DNA from 3 places in the Arthrobacter sp. USHLN218 genome. Region 2 is predicted to be linked to each of the others. Evidence: riboswitches for the same ligand, from Rfam matches in the RefSeq annotation. Region 2 holds a riboswitch; each other region holds the start of a gene.
What was found. A riboswitch is a leader RNA that binds a small molecule or an ion and turns the genes downstream of it on or off. The one in region 2 is predicted to bind thiamine pyrophosphate.

Region 1 (5,246 bases), on a different contig from region 2:
GAATCGATGTCCTCCTGGACCTGTGCGTAGGTTAGCTTGGCCCGGCTGCGCACCATCGCCCGGGTGAGGGAGACCTGCAGAACGTTCGCACCGCCGTCGAGCACGAACTCCCAGACGTAGGCGCTGCGGTCAACGTCGGGCAGCAGGCTGCCGGCGTTCTCTCCGATGGCATCGGGGTGCAGCGGGATCCGTCCGTCCGGCGCGTAGATGGTCTGGCCGCGAAGCCGGGTGGCCCGGTCCAGTTCTCCGCCCGGCTCGATGAACGAGGGAACGTCGGCGATGGCGTACCAGGCCCGGTAGCCGTCGCCGGCACGCTCCAGGTACATCGCCTGGTCCAGGTCCGTCGATCCGGGCGGGTCGACGGTAACGAATTCGAGCGCGGTGAAGTCGCGCCGGGGCAGGCGCTGGCCGGACACCGCACGCTCCGCCTCAGCCAGCACGGACGGCGGGAACGGGCCGGGCAGCTCCAGCTCGGTCCGCAGTTCCTTCAGGACGCGGGCAAGCAGGTGCTGCGATTCGTTGACCTTGGCATCCAGATGTGGGTACGGCACATCCCCAGCCTAATCCTCAGGCGGCGCCGCAGGTCAGGCTACGCTGGAACCTATGAGCACCGAAGAGCAGCCGGCCGGCGCGCCCGCGGCCGGCACGGATGAGGCCCACCGCCAGTACGTCATCGATCTGTACGGCGTCATGGCCTACGGGGAGCTCTCGGCCTTCGAGCGTTTTTCCTCCGATGCCCGCTTCTCGCCGACGCTGCGGGACCGGGCCGAGATCGGCCGGGTGGCCGTGATCGAATTCGAGCATTTCGAGATGGTGAGCGCCGAGCTGGCGCGCATGGGCGTCGACGTGCAGACGGCGATGCTGCCGTTCCAGGCCTCGATCGATGCGTTCCATGAGCGGACCCGGCCGGGGGACTGGTACGAGTCGCTGATGAAGGCCTACGTGGCCGATGCGGTCTCCGGCGACTTCTATCGCGCGATTGCCAGCCGGCTTGACCCGCAGACCCGCGAGGTCGTCGCCGGCATCAAGGAGAACAAGGAGCAGCTGGAGCTGCTGACCACCCGGCTCGCGCAGGCCCTCCAGGGCAATGAACGGCTGGCCTCGCGGCTGGCCCTGTGGGGGCGGCGCCTGGTCGGCGAGGCGCTGACCCAGGCCCAGCGGATCGGGATCGAGCGGTCCTTCCTGGGCGGCCTGCTGGGATTCGATGAACCCGGGGCGCAGGAGACCGTCATTACCGAGCTGTTCGCGGAACTGACGCGGAACCATTCCCGCCGCATGAACGCGCTGGGCCTGACCGCCTGATCACAGCGGGGGCAGCGCCGCCTTCAGCTTGGCTGCCGCGGCCGCGGGATCCTCCGCCGCCGTGATGGCGCGTACGACGACGACCCTCCGGGCGCCCGCGCCGGTCACCTCCGCGATGTTGTCCAGCCCGATCCCGCCGATGGCGAACCAGGGTTTGGCGGAGCCCGCCGCCGCAGACTGCGCCGCGGCTTCCGCCACCAGTTCCAGGCCGACCGCGGCCCGGCCCGGTTTCGTGGGGGTCGCCCACACCGGACCCGTGCAGAAGTAGTCAACCTCGGCGTCCTGCAGTGCGGCGCCAACCTGCGCCGGCGTGTGCGTGGAGCGGCCGATGACGGCCCCGCCGGCCGCGCCATTCGACAGGACGCTCCGTGCCGCGGACGGCGGCAGGTCCCGCTGCCCGGCATGGAAGACCGGTGCCCCGGCGACGGCGGCGAGGTCGGCGCGGTCGTTGACCGACCACAGCCCCGTGTGCCGCGCAGCGACCTCGGCGAGGGCGTGCAGCAGATCGAGCTCTTCGGCCGCGTCGAGCGACTTGTCCCGCAGCTGGATGATGTCGACGCCGCCTGCGTAGGCGGCGTCAAGGAACTGTTCAAAATCGCCCTGCGCCTTACGGGCATCCGTGCACAGGTACAGCCGGGCTGAGCTCAAATCCATAGCTGCAACCATAACCTTGCGGCGGCGGTGCCCTATCCGCCGGGCGTCACATCCGCGGCGCCCGGCCCGCGATGAGTACACTGGTGGCGACACTGCGGGAGCCTGGTACCGCGGCGCCGGCCTCGTGAGCCGGAGCCGACAGGCTGAGAGGGTGCGTGGCACCGACCGTTGAACCTGATCCGGTTCGTACCGGCGTAGGGAAGGAATGACGGACTTTGGCTGGTCAAAAACATCTTGCCGTGGTCGGCGCCGGCATCGTCGGACTGGGCATCGCCTGGGAGGCAGCGCGCCGCGGGCACCGCGTGACCGTGATCGACCCGGCTCCCGCGTCCGGAGCGACATTCGCTGCCGCCGGCATGCTGGCCCCGGTCAGCGAGCTGTACTACCAGGAGGAGCAGCTGCTCGCGCTGACCCTGGCGTCCGCCCGCCGGTACCCGGACTTCCTGCAGGGGCTGGGCACTACGGGACACCAGGCAGCGGGAACGCTGGTGGCGGCCTTCGATGCGGCCGACCGGCTGGCCCTTGAGGACCTGCGCCAGGCCCAGCTGGCCCAGGGACTGCGGGTGGAACAGCTGACCAGCCGCGAGGCTCGCCGGCTGGAGCCGGCGCTGTCTCCGGCCCTGTCCGGAGCCTTCCTCGCCCCCGACGACCACCAGATCGATCCGCGTGTCCTGTCCGCGGCGCTGCTGGACGCGCTCGCCGAGGCCGGGGCCGGCATGGTGCGCCGGCGAGCCGCCGCGCTGGCGAGGTCGGGCAGCGGGGAAGTGACCGGCGTCGTCCTCGATGACGGGACGCGGGTTGCGGCGGACGAGACCGTGGTGGCCAACGGGCTGGGCGCCGCGGCGCTGGACGGTCTGCCCGCATCCCTGCGGCTGCCGCTGCGGCCGGTCTACGGCGACATCCTGCGCCTGCGGGTCCCGCAGGCCCTGCGGCCGCTGGTGCGCCTGACGGTGCGCGGGCTCGTGCGCGGCCTGCCGGTCTACGTGGTGCCGCGCGAGGACGGAACCGTGGTCATTGGCGCCACGTCGCGCGAGGACGGCTCGGATGCACCCTCGGCAGGCGGCGTGTACCAGCTGCTGCGCGACGCCCAGGCGCTGGTGCCGGCGGTTGCCGAGCTTCAGCTCGAAGAGACCACCTGCCGGGCGCGGCCGGGCACCCCGGACAATGCGCCGCTGCTCGGGCGCGTGGCGGAGTCGGGAGGGGAAGTGCCGGGCTTGCTGGTCGCCACCGGCTTCTTCCGGCACGGGGTCCTGCTCGCCCCGGCGGCGGCCAAGGTCTGCGCCGACCTGGCGGAAGGCCTGCCGGTGCCCCGGGAACTGCTGGCGTTCCGGCCGGACCGCTTCAGCACAAGCATGGAAGGGAGCCAACGATGAATATCACCCTGAACGGGGACCGGCAGCCGGTCGCCGAGGGAATGACCCTGCTGGATCTGGTCGCCGCCACGACGGGCCGGCGCCTGACGGCGGAAGGTAAACCGGACGACGGCGGACGGCTGGGCGTCGCGGTGGCGCTGAACGCCGAAGTGGCGCCGCGCGGAAGCTGGGCGGGCACGCTGCTGTCCGAGGGCGACGGCGTGGAACTGATCACCGCAGTGCAGGGAGGCTAGGAATGGACGAGCTGGTCATTGACGGAACCCGGCTGGGATCGCGGCTGATCATGGGCACCGGGGGAGCGCCCAGCCTGGACGGACTGGGCGCGGCCCTGCAGGCGTCCGGGACAGAGCTGACCACGGTGGCGATGCGGCGCTACAGCCCGGGCACCGGTGCCTCGCTGTTCGCCCTGCTGGAACGGCAGGGCATCCGCATCCTGCCGAACACCGCCGGCTGCTTCACCGCCAGGGAGGCCGTGCTGACGGCCGAGCTGGCACGCGAGGCGCTGGAGACGGACTGGGTGAAGCTGGAGGTCATCGCCGACGAGGAAACCCTGCTGCCCGACGCGGCGGAGCTGCTGGAGGCGACGGAACAGCTGGCCGGCCGCGGGTTCAAGGTTTTCGCCTACACCAACGACGACCCGGTCCTGGCCCGGCGGCTTGAGCTCCTCGGCGCGGTGGCCGTGATGCCGCTCGGCGCCCCGATCGGCACCGGGCTGGGCATCCTCAACCCGCACAACATCGAGCTGATCGTCTCCCGGGCCGGCGTGCCGGTGGTGCTCGACGCCGGGATCGGCACCGCCTCGGACGCCGCGCTCGCGATGGAACTCGGCTGCGACGCCGTCCTGCTGGCGACCGCGGTCACCCGGGCGCAGGACCCGGTGCGGATGGCGGAGGCCTTCAAACATGCCGTGATCGCCGGTAGGCTGGCCGCAACGGCCGGGCGGATCCCCAAGCGCCGGCATGCGCTGGCTTCTTCGGCCTTCGCCGGCCGTCCTGACCTGTAGCCTGGAGAGCCTCGCGGCCGGAGGAACAATGAGCGCGCACGACATTCTGGACCGGACACAGATCGACCAGCAGCTGCGGACGCTGCCGCATTGGCGCTACCGGCAGGGAGGGCTGGTCACGGTGTACAAGCTGGACAACGGCCGGGCGGCGCTTGACTTCATCGCGGCGGCGGGAGACTTGGCGGAGGAATCGAACCACCACCCGGATCTGGACTGGCGCTACAACCGCGTGTTCCTGCGGCTGTCCTCCCACGACGCCGGCGGAGAGGTCACCACCCGGGATATCTCCGCGGCGGCCTCGCTCAGCGAACTTGCCGAGCGGCTCGGCGCGGACGCGCGTCCGCAGGAGTACCGGAGTTTCGCGCTCGCGGCGGACACCGCGGACCCGGCACAGATCTCCGGCCTCTGGAAGACGGCGCTGGGCTACAAGGAAGGCTGGCAGGGGGAGCTGGTGGACCCGTTCGGGCGCGGCCCCAACGTGTGGTTCCAGCAGACGGGCACTCCCGCCGAGTCCCGGCTGCACCTGGACGTGTACTACCCGCTCAGCGACATCGCGCCGGTGGTGGCGGCGGCGGCCGACGCGGGCGGGGTCCTGGATGACGCGCACGCCCCGTCCTGGACGATCGCCACCGACGCGGACGGCAACCGCATCTGCCTGTGCACCGAGCATCCGGACAGCGAGGACGGCCAGGAGGGTGCCTGACGGGGCGGACCGTAAGCTGGATCCGGCGACGTCGGACCTGGCGCCGCCCGTGAGGGCAGGCCGGTCGCGCTTAGCCTGCAGCTAGGCGCGCAGCGCCGCTTCCAGCCGCAACAGGTCCGCCGCGCTGCGCCGGCGTCCCAGGAACCAGGCCGTCAGCCATGCCGCAGGCAGGGAGAGGGCGAGGGGCAGCAGCCAGCTGAGGAAGTAGACG
Region 2 (5,246 bases):
CGACTTCCCCGCCGAGGGGTAGCCGACCAGCGCGACGTCGGCGATGGTCTTCAGCTCCAGCAGCACGTCCTGCTCGTCCCCGGGAACTCCGAGGAGCGCGAAGCCCGGCGCCTTGCGCTTCTGCGAGGACAGCGCCGCGTTGCCCAGGCCGCCCTGGCCCCCCGCGGCCACGACGTACTCGGCTCCCTCGCCGACCAGGTCCGCCAGGACCTTGCCGTCCTTGGTCTTGACGACCGTTCCGTCCGGCACGGGCAGGACCAGGGTCTCCCCGTTGCTGCCGTGGCGCATGTCGCCCTTGCCGAAGTCGCCGTTGCTGGCATGGCGGTGCGGCGCGTGGTGATAGGACAGCAGCGTGGTGGTCTGGGAGTCGACCCGGAGGATGACGTCGCCGCCGTTGCCGCCGTTGCCGCCGTCGGGACCGCCCAGTGGCTTGAACTTTTCGCGTCTTACGGAAACGCAGCCGTGGCCGCCGTCCCCACCGGATACGTGCAGTACAACCCGGTCAACGAAAGTTGCCACGTTCAACTCCTCTTGCGTGCGGCGGACCTGTCGCGCACGGACGGTCCATGGGTGATTCTAGTCGGGTTAAATACCAGTGAGGCGGACCAGCCGGCCCGCCTCACTGGAAAGCTGTCTACAGCCGAAAACTACTCGGCGGCTGCAGCAGCGACGATGTTGACCACACGGCGTCCGCGGCGGGTACCGAATTCAACGGCTCCGGCCTCGAGGGCGAACAGAGTGTCGTCGCCACCGCGTCCTACGTTCGCGCCCGGGTGGAAGTGGGTGCCGCGCTGGCGGACGATGATCTCACCAGCGGAGACCACCTGGCCACCGAAGCGCTTCACGCCCAGACGCTGAGCGTTGGAATCGCGACCGTTGCGAGTGGAGCTCGCACCTTTCTTATGTGCCATTTGCTATGCCTACCTTTGTGTCTCTGGAAACTGCTGGAAGCCTGCCGACCGCAATTAAGCGATGGAGGTGACCTTGACCTTGGTCAGTTCGGAACGGAAGCCCTGGCGCTTCTTGTAGCCGGTCTTGTTCTTGAACTTCTGGATGACAATCTTCGGGCCGCGAAGATTCTCAACGATCTCGGCAGTGACCTTGACCTTGGCCAGTTCGTCAGCTGCGGAGGTGACCTTGTCGCCATCGACCAGGAGCAGTGCAGGCAGCTCGAAGGTGCTGCCGGCTCCACCGGGGACGCGGTCAAGGGTCACGAGGTCTCCTACGGAAACCTTTTCTTGGCGGCCGCCTGCGCGGACAATCGCGTACACCACTTGGGAACTCACTTCTCTCGACGTTTGATACCTTTACGCGCTCTTCTGCGGGCCTGATTAGCTCCGCGCCAGCGCTGTGCAGTCACGCCAACGGGATGATCCCTTCGAAGGCGTTTGCACCGAAGAACTAGGTTACGCTATATCCGCTCCAACCCGCAAATACCGGCTGGTCCGGCGTGGCGTACCCCGGCGATCGGCGCCCCTGCTCAGGCGGGCGTCCCTCCGGCGTGCAGCCGCGGCGCGTCGAAGAACCGGAGTTCGTAGCGCGAGGACTCGCGGAACGCCTCAAGCATCCGCCGCCGCACGTCCTCGGTCGAACGCGCGGCAACATCGTCCATGATACCGACCGCCTGCCGCGTCGCCTCAGCGAACCCCTGGTCCGCGTAGGTTTCCAGCCAGTCGCCGTACGGATGCCCGGCCGCTCCCGAGGCCCGGTAGGCGCCGTGGAGCACCTCGCCGACGTGCGCATACAGCCAGTAGCACGGAATGACCGCCGCAACGAGCTCGGCATAGCCGCCGGAGGCGCCGGTCGCCAGCAGATGGTCGACATACTGCTTGGTCACGGGCCCGAGCCCGCCGGGCACCTCGCGCTCGCTGAGCCATTCCCGGTGCAGCTGCGCCTCCACCTCGATGCAGTCGCGGGCTCCCTTCGCCCAGAACAGCTGCTCCCCCGCCGTCGGCGCCAAGCTGCTCGCAAGCGCCAGCGCACGCGAATAGCCGGACAGGTAGAGCGCGTCCTGCGCGAGGTAGTAGCCGAAGTCGGTCTCCGGCAGCGATCCGTCACCCAGCTGGCGGATGAAGCCGAGGCCGAAAATTCCCGCGCGCAGGCCGGCAATGTCTTCCCAGCACTCGGCGCTGAAGGCGGCGGGCGGCCGCGGAGTGTGGTGGTGGAAGTGGTGGATGGGCCCGTTGCCCTGGCCGACTTCCAGCTCGTCGGCGCGGGCCAGCGCGCCGAAGAGCCAGTCCTTGACCTGTTTCAGCGACTCGGTCCAGTCCCCGGTCCGCGCCTGCACCGTCGCCATCGCCGAGGAGAGGGAGCAGCCGGTGCCATGCGTGTTGGCCGTGGCCACGCGCGCCGAGCGGAATTCGACGACGTCCTCGGCGAGGCGACCGTGCACGTCCACCAGTGCGTCGGGGCAATCGCCGCCGGGCAGGTGCCCGCCCTTCACCAGCACAATGGTCCCGTAGCGGCGCGAGAGGGTGCGGCCCTGGGCCAGCGCCGCGTCCCAGTCTTCTGCCATCGGCTCGTTGAGCAGCACACCGAGTTCCGGAAGGTTGGGAGTAACGAGGTGCGCGTTCCGCAGCAGCAGTCGCAGGGATTCCTCTGCCGCCGGTTCCAGCAGCCGGTCGCCGCTGGTCGCCACCATCACCGGATCAATAACGACGACGGCGGGCGCGGTTTCCGCGAGCCACTCCCCGACCGCTTCGATAATGTCCGCCGAGCCGAGCATGCCGATCTTCACGGCGTCGATCTCGACGTCGTCGCTGACTGCTGCCAGCTGCTCCGCCAGGAACGACGGCGGCGGCGTGTGCACGCTGCGCACGCCCCGCGTGTTCTGGGCGACCAGTGCCGTGACGGCGGCCATGCCGTAACCGCCGTTGGCCGCGATGCTCTTCAGGTCCGCCTGGATGCCGGCGCCGCCGGTCGGGTCGGTTCCGGCGATGCTCAGTACCCTGGGGATGCTGCGGGTTTCCACTGCTGGCTCCATCGATCAGAGGCGGAGCGAGCGTTGCACGGCAGCGCGGCGGGACGATCGAAATATAGAGGCAACGCCGGCGGAGCCGTGTGACAATCCCTCCGCCAGTCCTAACTGGTTCAGGTTCAACGGGTATCCATCTCAGCCGGCGTTACCGGCACCCCGTGTCACTGACGCCAGCATAGCAAAACGCCGCCGGGTGCCAAGTAAGAGGCACCCGGCGGCGTTTTTGCTGCCGTGGTCAGAGCTCGGAAGCGGGGACTCCCACGCCAAGGATTACCGGCTCGGCGCCCTTCTTCTCCGGCTGGGCCGGCTTGGCCGCCGGCGCGGAGACCGACACCCGGCGGGCGGCCGGGGCGCCTCCGGCGGCAACCGCGGGCGCGGGGGCTTCCGGGAGCTGCTGGACGGGTTCGGCATTGGCCGCTCCCTGCGGCCGGACGGCGGCCCGGTGGCGCCGGCGCCGGCCCGTCGGTGCCGTGGCCGGTTGCGCCTGCGCAGGTGCCGTGCCCGGCTCCGCCTGCGCACGTGCCGGCTGCACGGGTTCGGCGGCGGGTGCGGCAGATGCTGAGGACGCCTCCGCCGCGGACGGCTCCGGCGCGGCCCCCGGCCGGGTTTCGGCCGGGGCGGGCTTCTCCGCCTTGACCTCGGGGCTGACCCGGTCGAAGGCCTCGGTCAGGTTCTCGAGCGTCAGGGCCGGCTTTTCGCTCGCGGCGGCCGGGCTGTGCTCGGCCCGCGGCAGCGCCACTTCCTCGCCGTTGATCTTCAGGACCGGTGCGGACGGGGCAGCGCCCGCCTCGGCCAGCTCATGGGCATGGTCCTCGGCCTCGTGCGCGGCCTGGGCTGCGGCGGCAATGTTCGCCAGCGCGGCCCGGGTGGCCTGGGCCTTGGCCTGGCGCTCCGCGTCGTCCGGCTGAGGCGCCTCATGGGCGGCCTGCGCCTGCTGGCCCGCATCCTGGTTGCCTTGGCCGCGGTTCCGGCGCTTCTCGCTGCGCGACTGCCGCTCCGGACGCGGCGCCTTCTCCGCGCGAACATGGTGCTGATGGTGCTCCGCGGCGACTGCTGCCCGGCGGTGCTCGATCGGCTCGTCGTGGGTCACGACGCCCCTGCCGCCGCAGTGCTCGCAGTTTTCGCCGAACACCTCCAGCAGGCCGGTGCCCATGCGCTTGCGCGTCATCTGGACCAGGCCCAGGGACGTCACCTCGGCAACCTGGTGCTTGGTCCGGTCACGGCCGAGGCACTCGACGAGCCGGCGCAGGACCAGGTCGCGGTTGGCTTCGAGCACCATGTCGATGAAGTCGATGACGATGATGCCGCCGATATCGCGCAGGCGCAGCTGCCGGACGACTTCCTCAGCCGCCTCGAGGTTGTTCTTGGTGACGGTTTCTTCGAGGTTGCCGCCCGATCCGGTGAACTTGCCGGTGTTGACGTCCACCACTGTCATGGCCTCGGTCCGATCGATCACCAGGGAGCCGCCCGAGGGCAGGAAGACCTTGCGCTCGAGCGCCTTGTGGATCTGTTCGTCGATCCGGTTGGCCGAGAAGATATCCTCGTCCGCGCTCCACTTCTCCAGGCGGTCCACCAGGTCCGGGGCCACGTAGGTCACGTAGGCCTCGATGGTGTCCCAGGCTTCCTCGCCGGAGACGATGAGCTTGGAGAAGTCCTCGTTGAACACGTCGCGCACAACCTTGATGGTCAGGTCAGGCTCGGCGTAGAGCATCTCGGGCGGCAGCGTCTTGTTCGACTTGGCCCTGCCGTCGATGCCTTCCCACTGGGCGCGCAGCCGGTTGATGTCGTTCATCAACTCTTCCTCGCTGGCGCCTTCGGCGGCCGTGCGCACGATCACGCCGGCGCCCTCGGGGACGTGCTCCTTGAGGATCTTCTTGAGCCGGTTGCGCTCGACATCCGGAAGCTTGCGCGAGATGCCGGTCATCGACCCGCCGGGCACGTAGACCAGGAACCGGCCGGGCAGGGAGATCTGGCTGGTCAGCCGGGCTCCCTTGTGGCCGACGGGGTCCTTGGTGACCTGCACGAGCACCGAGTCGCCGGACTTGAGGGCGTTCTCGATGCGGCGGGGCTGGCCATCCAGATGCGCCGCGTCCCAGTTGACCTCGCCGGCATAAAGTACGGCGTTGCGGCCGCGTCCGATGTCCACGAACGCCGCCTCCATGCTCGGCAGCACGTTCTGCACCTTGCCCAGGTAGACGTTGCCGATCAGCGAGTCCTGCTGGGTCTTGGAGACGAAGTGCTCGGCCAGCACACCGTCCTCGAGGACGGC
Region 3 (5,246 bases), on a different contig from region 2:
GTGGCACACCACATCACCGTCCAGACGAGCCTCTTCCTGGTCACCGGCCTCATCGAGCGGCGCGGCGGGACCTCCAACATGGACCGCCTGGGCGGACTGGCCCGGCTGTCACCGCTGCTGGCGATCCTGTTCTTCGTGCCCGCGATGAACCTGGCCGGGATCCCGCCGTTCTCCGGCTTCCTGGGCAAGCTCGGGCTGCTCCAGGCCGGCGTCAACCTGGGCACGCCGCTGGCGTACGTGCTGGTCGCGGGCGGCGTGCTGACCTCGCTGCTGACCTTGCTGGCCATGGCGCGGGTCTGGAACCGCGCCTTCTGGCGCACTCCCGCGGACGCGGAGCATCCGGACCCGGTCCTGCTGGCCGCCGTCCCCGACCGTGCGCCCCGCGGGGAGCACGTCGTGCCGGCCAAGGCACCCGCCGTCGCGCTGAAGGTCGCGGCCGGAAAGGCGCCGCAGACAACCAGCAACGTGCTGCCCAAGAGCATGGTGGGTGCCACCATCGGGCTCGTCGTCCTCGGCGTCGCGCTGACGGTGTTCGCCGGCCCGCTCTTCCAGCTCAGTGAACAGGCCGGCGTGGGCCTGCTGGCGCGCGTGCCCTATATCGAAGCGGTGCTCGGACCCGGCGCGGCGGAAGGACTCCAGCCGTGACGCGCACCCGGATCCCGCTGCTGAAGGAAATCCCGCTCCTCGTCTGGCTGGTCATCATGTGGGGCGCCCTCTGGCAGGACTACAGCGCGGGCAACCTCATCTTCGGCCTGGCGATCGCGCTCGTCGTCGTCAACGTCTTCTATCTGCCGCCGGTGGAGCTGGGCGGCAGGCTCAACGTCCTGGCCAGCCTGGTCTTCGTGGTGAAGTTCATCGGCAACGTGGCGGTGGCCAGCTTCCAGGTCCTGTGGGTGGCGGTGGCCAAGGGGCCGCGGACCAAGAACGCGGTGCTGGCGGTCCGGCTGCGCAGCCGCTCCGACCTGATCGTGACCGCCACGGGCCACACCATCTCGCTCATCCCGGGCAGCCTCGTGGTGGACGTGGACCGGTCCACGTCCACGCTCTACCTGCACTGCCTGGACATCGAGTCCCCGGAGCAGGCCGGGCGGTTCCGGGACCAGGTGCTGCGGATCGAGGAAGGGCTGATCAGGAGCATCGGCAGCAGGGAGGAAATGGCCATCATCAGGGACGGAATACAGCAGGGGCAGCAGGGAGGTGCACGATGACCGGCATCATGGACATTGTGCTGGTCATCGTCGGTGCGATTCTCACGATCGCGGCCGCGGTGGCCATCTTCCGCGTCGTGAAGGGCCCCTCGATCCTGGACCGGGTGATGGGGATCGACGTCCTGCTCGCGATCGTCTGCGCCGGCATCATCGCGGACATGGCGGTCCGGAAGCACCAGGACAACTTGACCCTCGTGGTCATCATTTCGCTGGTCGGCTTCATCGGCTCCGTCGCCGTGGCCCGCTACGTGATCGACAGGCGGCCCCATGAACACTGACGCCGTCCTCGAGATCCTCGCCGCCGCCTGCCTGGTCGTCGGGTCGCTGATGTCCCTGGCCGCGGCCATCGGCATGCTCCGCTTCCCGGACCTGCTCTCGCGCATGCACGCCGCCACCAAGCCGCAGGTCTTCGGCCTGTTCCTGCTCCTCATAGGGCTGGGGCTGCAGCTGCGCAGCTGGGCCGCGGTTCCGGTACTGATCCTCGCGTGGCTGTTCCAGCTGCTCACCGTCCCGGTCTCGGCCCACATGGTCGGCCGCGCGGGTTACCGGACCAAGCACCTGCGCAGGGACACGCTGAGCATCGACGAACTGGACGAAGTGGTCCGCAAGGCGGCGGAAGAAGAAAACCTGCCCATGCCCGAGGAGCCCGGGAGCGTGGATGCGGACGCGGCGGAGGGGCTGGACACCGCGGCCGCGGAAGCCGAGCTCGCCGCGGAGGCGGCGGCGCGGGCGGACCGGCGGCAGGATGCCGACGGCGCTGCGCCGGGACGCTGAGGCGCCGCCGGCCCAATAACGGGGACGCCGGGGTGCTGCCGGACGGTGCCGGGACGCCGGGGTGCTGCGGGAGTCCGGCGGAGCTGCTGGGCCGCGATCAACTGGAGAACGACGACGGAGGCCAGGTTCGCGCCTGGCCTCCGTCGTCGTCGTTAATTTCTGCTAGACCAGATCCCGCGTCTTCGTGAAGCGGTTGATGGCGTGCTGGGTACCGCGCTGCGAGAGCACGCGGATCATGGCGCTGACGGCACCGGAGATCACCGCGAACACCAGGGTGGCGCGCAGGGTGTTCTCCATCGCCTCCGTGTCCTGCTTCGGGGATTCATTCCCGGTGACGAGCTTCCAGAGGATGTCGATCAGCTTCGCTCCGGCCAAACCGGCCGCGATGCTGACACCGGTGCCCATCAGCTTCAGGATCAAATGCATTGCCGCTCCCTTGAATAGGTAATCGTCATCTACGCCCAGCCTAACCGTTCGAAACCGGTGGGGGCTTCGGCCGGGCCGGAGTGTAGACTTGAAGGCGCTGATAACAGCACATGACGACAGGGGAGCGTCCGATCCGGACAGGCGGCAGCAGCCGTGCACCGGGCGGGACGCTGAGAGTGCGGCCAACCGCAGACCCTCGAACCTGCTCCGGTTAGTACCGGCGAAGGGAGTCGAGTTCTCAGGGCTGCCCGTACGGGCCGCCCTCCCCTCCTGGACCTCAGGAGGATTCCATGAGCACCTTTGAACGTTCCGCGCCGGCGGCCGCCCGCAAACCCAACTACAGCTGGCGCGTTGTCGACATCGTGGTCGCGGCACTGATCGCCGTGGCCGGCGGCGTCATCTTCTGGGCCTGGTCCCAGGGCGCCAACCTTGTCTCGGCGCCGGTCAACGCGCTGTACCCGCCGCTGACCGGCCTGTACGCCGGCGGCTGGATGATCCCGGCCGTGCTGGGGATGCTGATCATCCGCAAGCCGGGCGCCGCCCTGTTCTGCGAGACCGTCGCCGCCACGGGCGAACTGATCATGGGCTCGCAGTACGGCACCACGGTGCTGCTCTCCGGCATGCTGCAGGGGCTGGGTGCCGAGCTGGTCTTCGCGGCGTTCCTGTACCGCAAGTTCAACCTGCCGGTCGCGCTGCTCGCCGGTGCCGGGGCGGGGCTGTTCTGCGGACTGAACGATTCCTTCGCTCCGTGGGGCTGGAACATCGCGTACGAGGCGGGGGACAAGCTGTTCTACATCGTCTGCACCGCGATCTCCGGCGCGGTCATCGCCGGGGCCCTGTCCTGGGTGGCCACCCGCGGCCTGGCCCGGACCGGGGCGCTCAGCTCCTTCGCGTCCCGCAAGGCAGCGACCGAGCCCGTCTTCTCCTGATGGCTGCCTCGGTGGCCGGCGCGGCGGGAACCTCCGCGGCAACGCGGCCGGCCTCGGTGTCAGCGCGGGGCTGGGGCTGGCGCCACGCCGGCCGGACCGCGGCGGCGGTCCACGGACTGGACCTGGACATCCGGCCGGGCGAACGGGTGCTGCTGCTCGGAGCGTCCGGAGCCGGCAAATCCACGCTGTTGCACGCCTTGGCCGGGGTGCTGGGCGACGACGACGACGGGGCCGACGAGGCGGGCACGCTGCTGATCGACGGGATGCCGCCGCGCGGGCAGCGCGGGCGGGCCGGCCTGATGCAGCAGGACCCCGAGACCCAGGTGGTGCTCTCGCGGCTGGGCGACGACGTCGCCTTCGGCGCCGAGAACCTGGCCGTGCCGCGGGACGAAATCTGGCGGCGCGTGGGCGAGGCGCTGGACGACGTCGGACTCGGCGGCCTGGCCCTGGACCACCCCACGTCCGCCCTGTCCGGCGGGCAGAAACAGCGGCTCGCGCTGGCCGGCATCCTGGCCATGCGCCCTGGGCTGGTCCTGCTCGACGAGCCCACGGCCAACCTGGACCCGGCCGGGGTGCTGGAGGTGCGCGACGCCGTCGGCCGCAGCCTGGACAAGACCGGAGCCACGATGATCGTCGTAGAGCACCGGGTCGGCGTGTGGAAGGACCTCGTCGACCGGATCGTCGTGCTGCAGCCGGGCCTCTCCGCGTCGGGGGCCCCGCAGCCCGCGGTGCTGCAGGACGGGCCGCCCGCCGAGGTCCTCGCCCATGCCGGCCGGATGCTGGCGGCGACGGGGGTGTGGGTTCCCGGGCTGGTTCCGGCGACCCGGCCCCGGTCCAATTCCGGCAGCGGCGAACTCCTGCTGGCGGCCGAGCGGCTCGCCGTCTCCCGGGAACCTGCCCGCCGGCGCGGCCGCGGCCGGGTGCCGGTCCAGTCGGGGATCGACGCCGCGGTGTGCGACGGCCGGGCCCTGACGGTCACCGGTCCCAACGGTGCCGGGAAATCGACCTTTGCGCTCACCCTCGCGGGACTGCTGGCACCGGCAGACGGACAGGTGAGCGCCGCCGTCGGACTCGCCGCAGGGGCGGGGACGGACCCGTTCAAATGGAAGGCGAAGCAGCTCATCGCGCGGATCGGCACGGTTTTCCAGGAACCCGAGCACCAGTTCGTCACGGGCACGGTGCTGGATGAACTGATGGTCGGCCCGCGGCACCTGGGCCGTGGCGCCGAGGCGGTGGACGAGCTGCTCGCGCGGCTCCGCCTGGACCACCTGACCGAGGCCAACCCCTACACGCTCTCCGGCGGCGAGAAGCGCCGGCTCTCCGTGGCCACCGTGCTGGCGGCCCGCCCCAGGGTGCTGGTACTGGACGAGCCGACCTTCGGGCAGGACGCGAGGACCTGGGCCGAGCTCGCCTCCTTCCTGACCGAGCTCCTCGACGCCGGCACCGCCGTCGTTTCGGTGACGCACGACGAGGAGTTCACGGCCGTCCTCGGGGGGACGGAACTGCGGCTCGGGTCCGCACGGCTGGAAGCGGGTGCGGCATGAGGGAAGTGCTGACCATTGGCGGGAACTCCGCGCCGCTGACCCGCGCCAACCCGCTGGCCAAGTTCGCTGCCGTGGTCTTCATTACCGCGGTGCTCGCCGTCTCCATCGACTGGGTGTCGGCCGCGACGGCGCTCGCCGCCGAATTCGCCGTCTTCGGGCTGGCCGGGCTGACCCTGCGCCTGCTGTGGCAGCGCGGCTGGCCGCTGATCATTGCCGCCGCCGTGGGCGGCTGGAGCACCGCGATCCTCTCGGCGGACAGCGGGCGGATCCTGGTCGACGCGGGCATCTGGTCGATCAGCGAGGGGTCGCTCGAACTGGGGCTCGGCTTCATGCTGCGCGGGCTGGCCATCGCCCTGCCCGCGATC

Region 1: it holds a riboswitch for thiamine pyrophosphate, as region 2 does, so the genes downstream of both, thiO (glycine oxidase ThiO) here and thiD (bifunctional hydroxymethylpyrimidine kinase/phosphomethylpyrimidine kinase) in region 2, are expected to answer to the same signal.
Region 3: it holds a riboswitch for thiamine pyrophosphate, as region 2 does, so the genes downstream of both, WFH44_RS13030 (ECF transporter S component) here and thiD (bifunctional hydroxymethylpyrimidine kinase/phosphomethylpyrimidine kinase) in region 2, are expected to answer to the same signal.

What each region holds. Positions count from the first base shown of each region.
Region 1 covers NZ_JBBCYT010000002.1:543,073-548,318, forward strand. Annotated here, with positions in the region: gene WFH44_RS06235 (RNB domain-containing ribonuclease) at 1-551, opposite strand, end outside; gene WFH44_RS06240 (ferritin-like fold-containing protein) at 604-1,302, shown strand; gene thiE (thiamine phosphate synthase) at 1,303-1,956, opposite strand; TPP riboswitch at 2,041-2,174, shown strand; gene thiO (glycine oxidase ThiO) at 2,172-3,329, shown strand; gene thiS (sulfur carrier protein ThiS) at 3,326-3,562, shown strand; gene WFH44_RS06260 (thiazole synthase) at 3,565-4,332, shown strand; gene WFH44_RS06265 (4a-hydroxytetrahydrobiopterin dehydratase) at 4,361-5,035, shown strand; gene WFH44_RS06270 (hypothetical protein) at 5,117-5,246, opposite strand, start outside.
Region 2 covers NZ_JBBCYT010000007.1:230,330-235,575, reverse strand. Annotated here, with positions in the region: gene obgE (GTPase ObgE) at 1-519, opposite strand, end outside; gene rpmA (50S ribosomal protein L27) at 648-911, opposite strand; gene rplU (50S ribosomal protein L21) at 966-1,274, opposite strand; gene thiD (bifunctional hydroxymethylpyrimidine kinase/phosphomethylpyrimidine kinase) at 1,481-2,983, opposite strand; TPP riboswitch at 3,050-3,146, opposite strand; gene WFH44_RS16730 (Rne/Rng family ribonuclease) at 3,213-5,246, opposite strand, start outside.
Region 3 covers NZ_JBBCYT010000005.1:139,602-144,847, forward strand. Annotated here, with positions in the region: gene WFH44_RS13005 (Na+/H+ antiporter subunit D) at 1-645, shown strand, start outside; gene WFH44_RS13010 (Na+/H+ antiporter subunit E) at 642-1,208, shown strand; gene WFH44_RS13015 (monovalent cation/H+ antiporter complex subunit F) at 1,205-1,486, shown strand; gene mnhG (monovalent cation/H(+) antiporter subunit G) at 1,476-1,982, shown strand; gene WFH44_RS13025 (DUF4235 domain-containing protein) at 2,145-2,408, opposite strand; TPP riboswitch at 2,517-2,654, shown strand; gene WFH44_RS13030 (ECF transporter S component) at 2,699-3,337, shown strand; gene WFH44_RS13035 (ABC transporter ATP-binding protein) at 3,337-4,881, shown strand; gene WFH44_RS13040 (energy-coupling factor transporter transmembrane component T family protein) at 4,878-5,246, shown strand, end outside.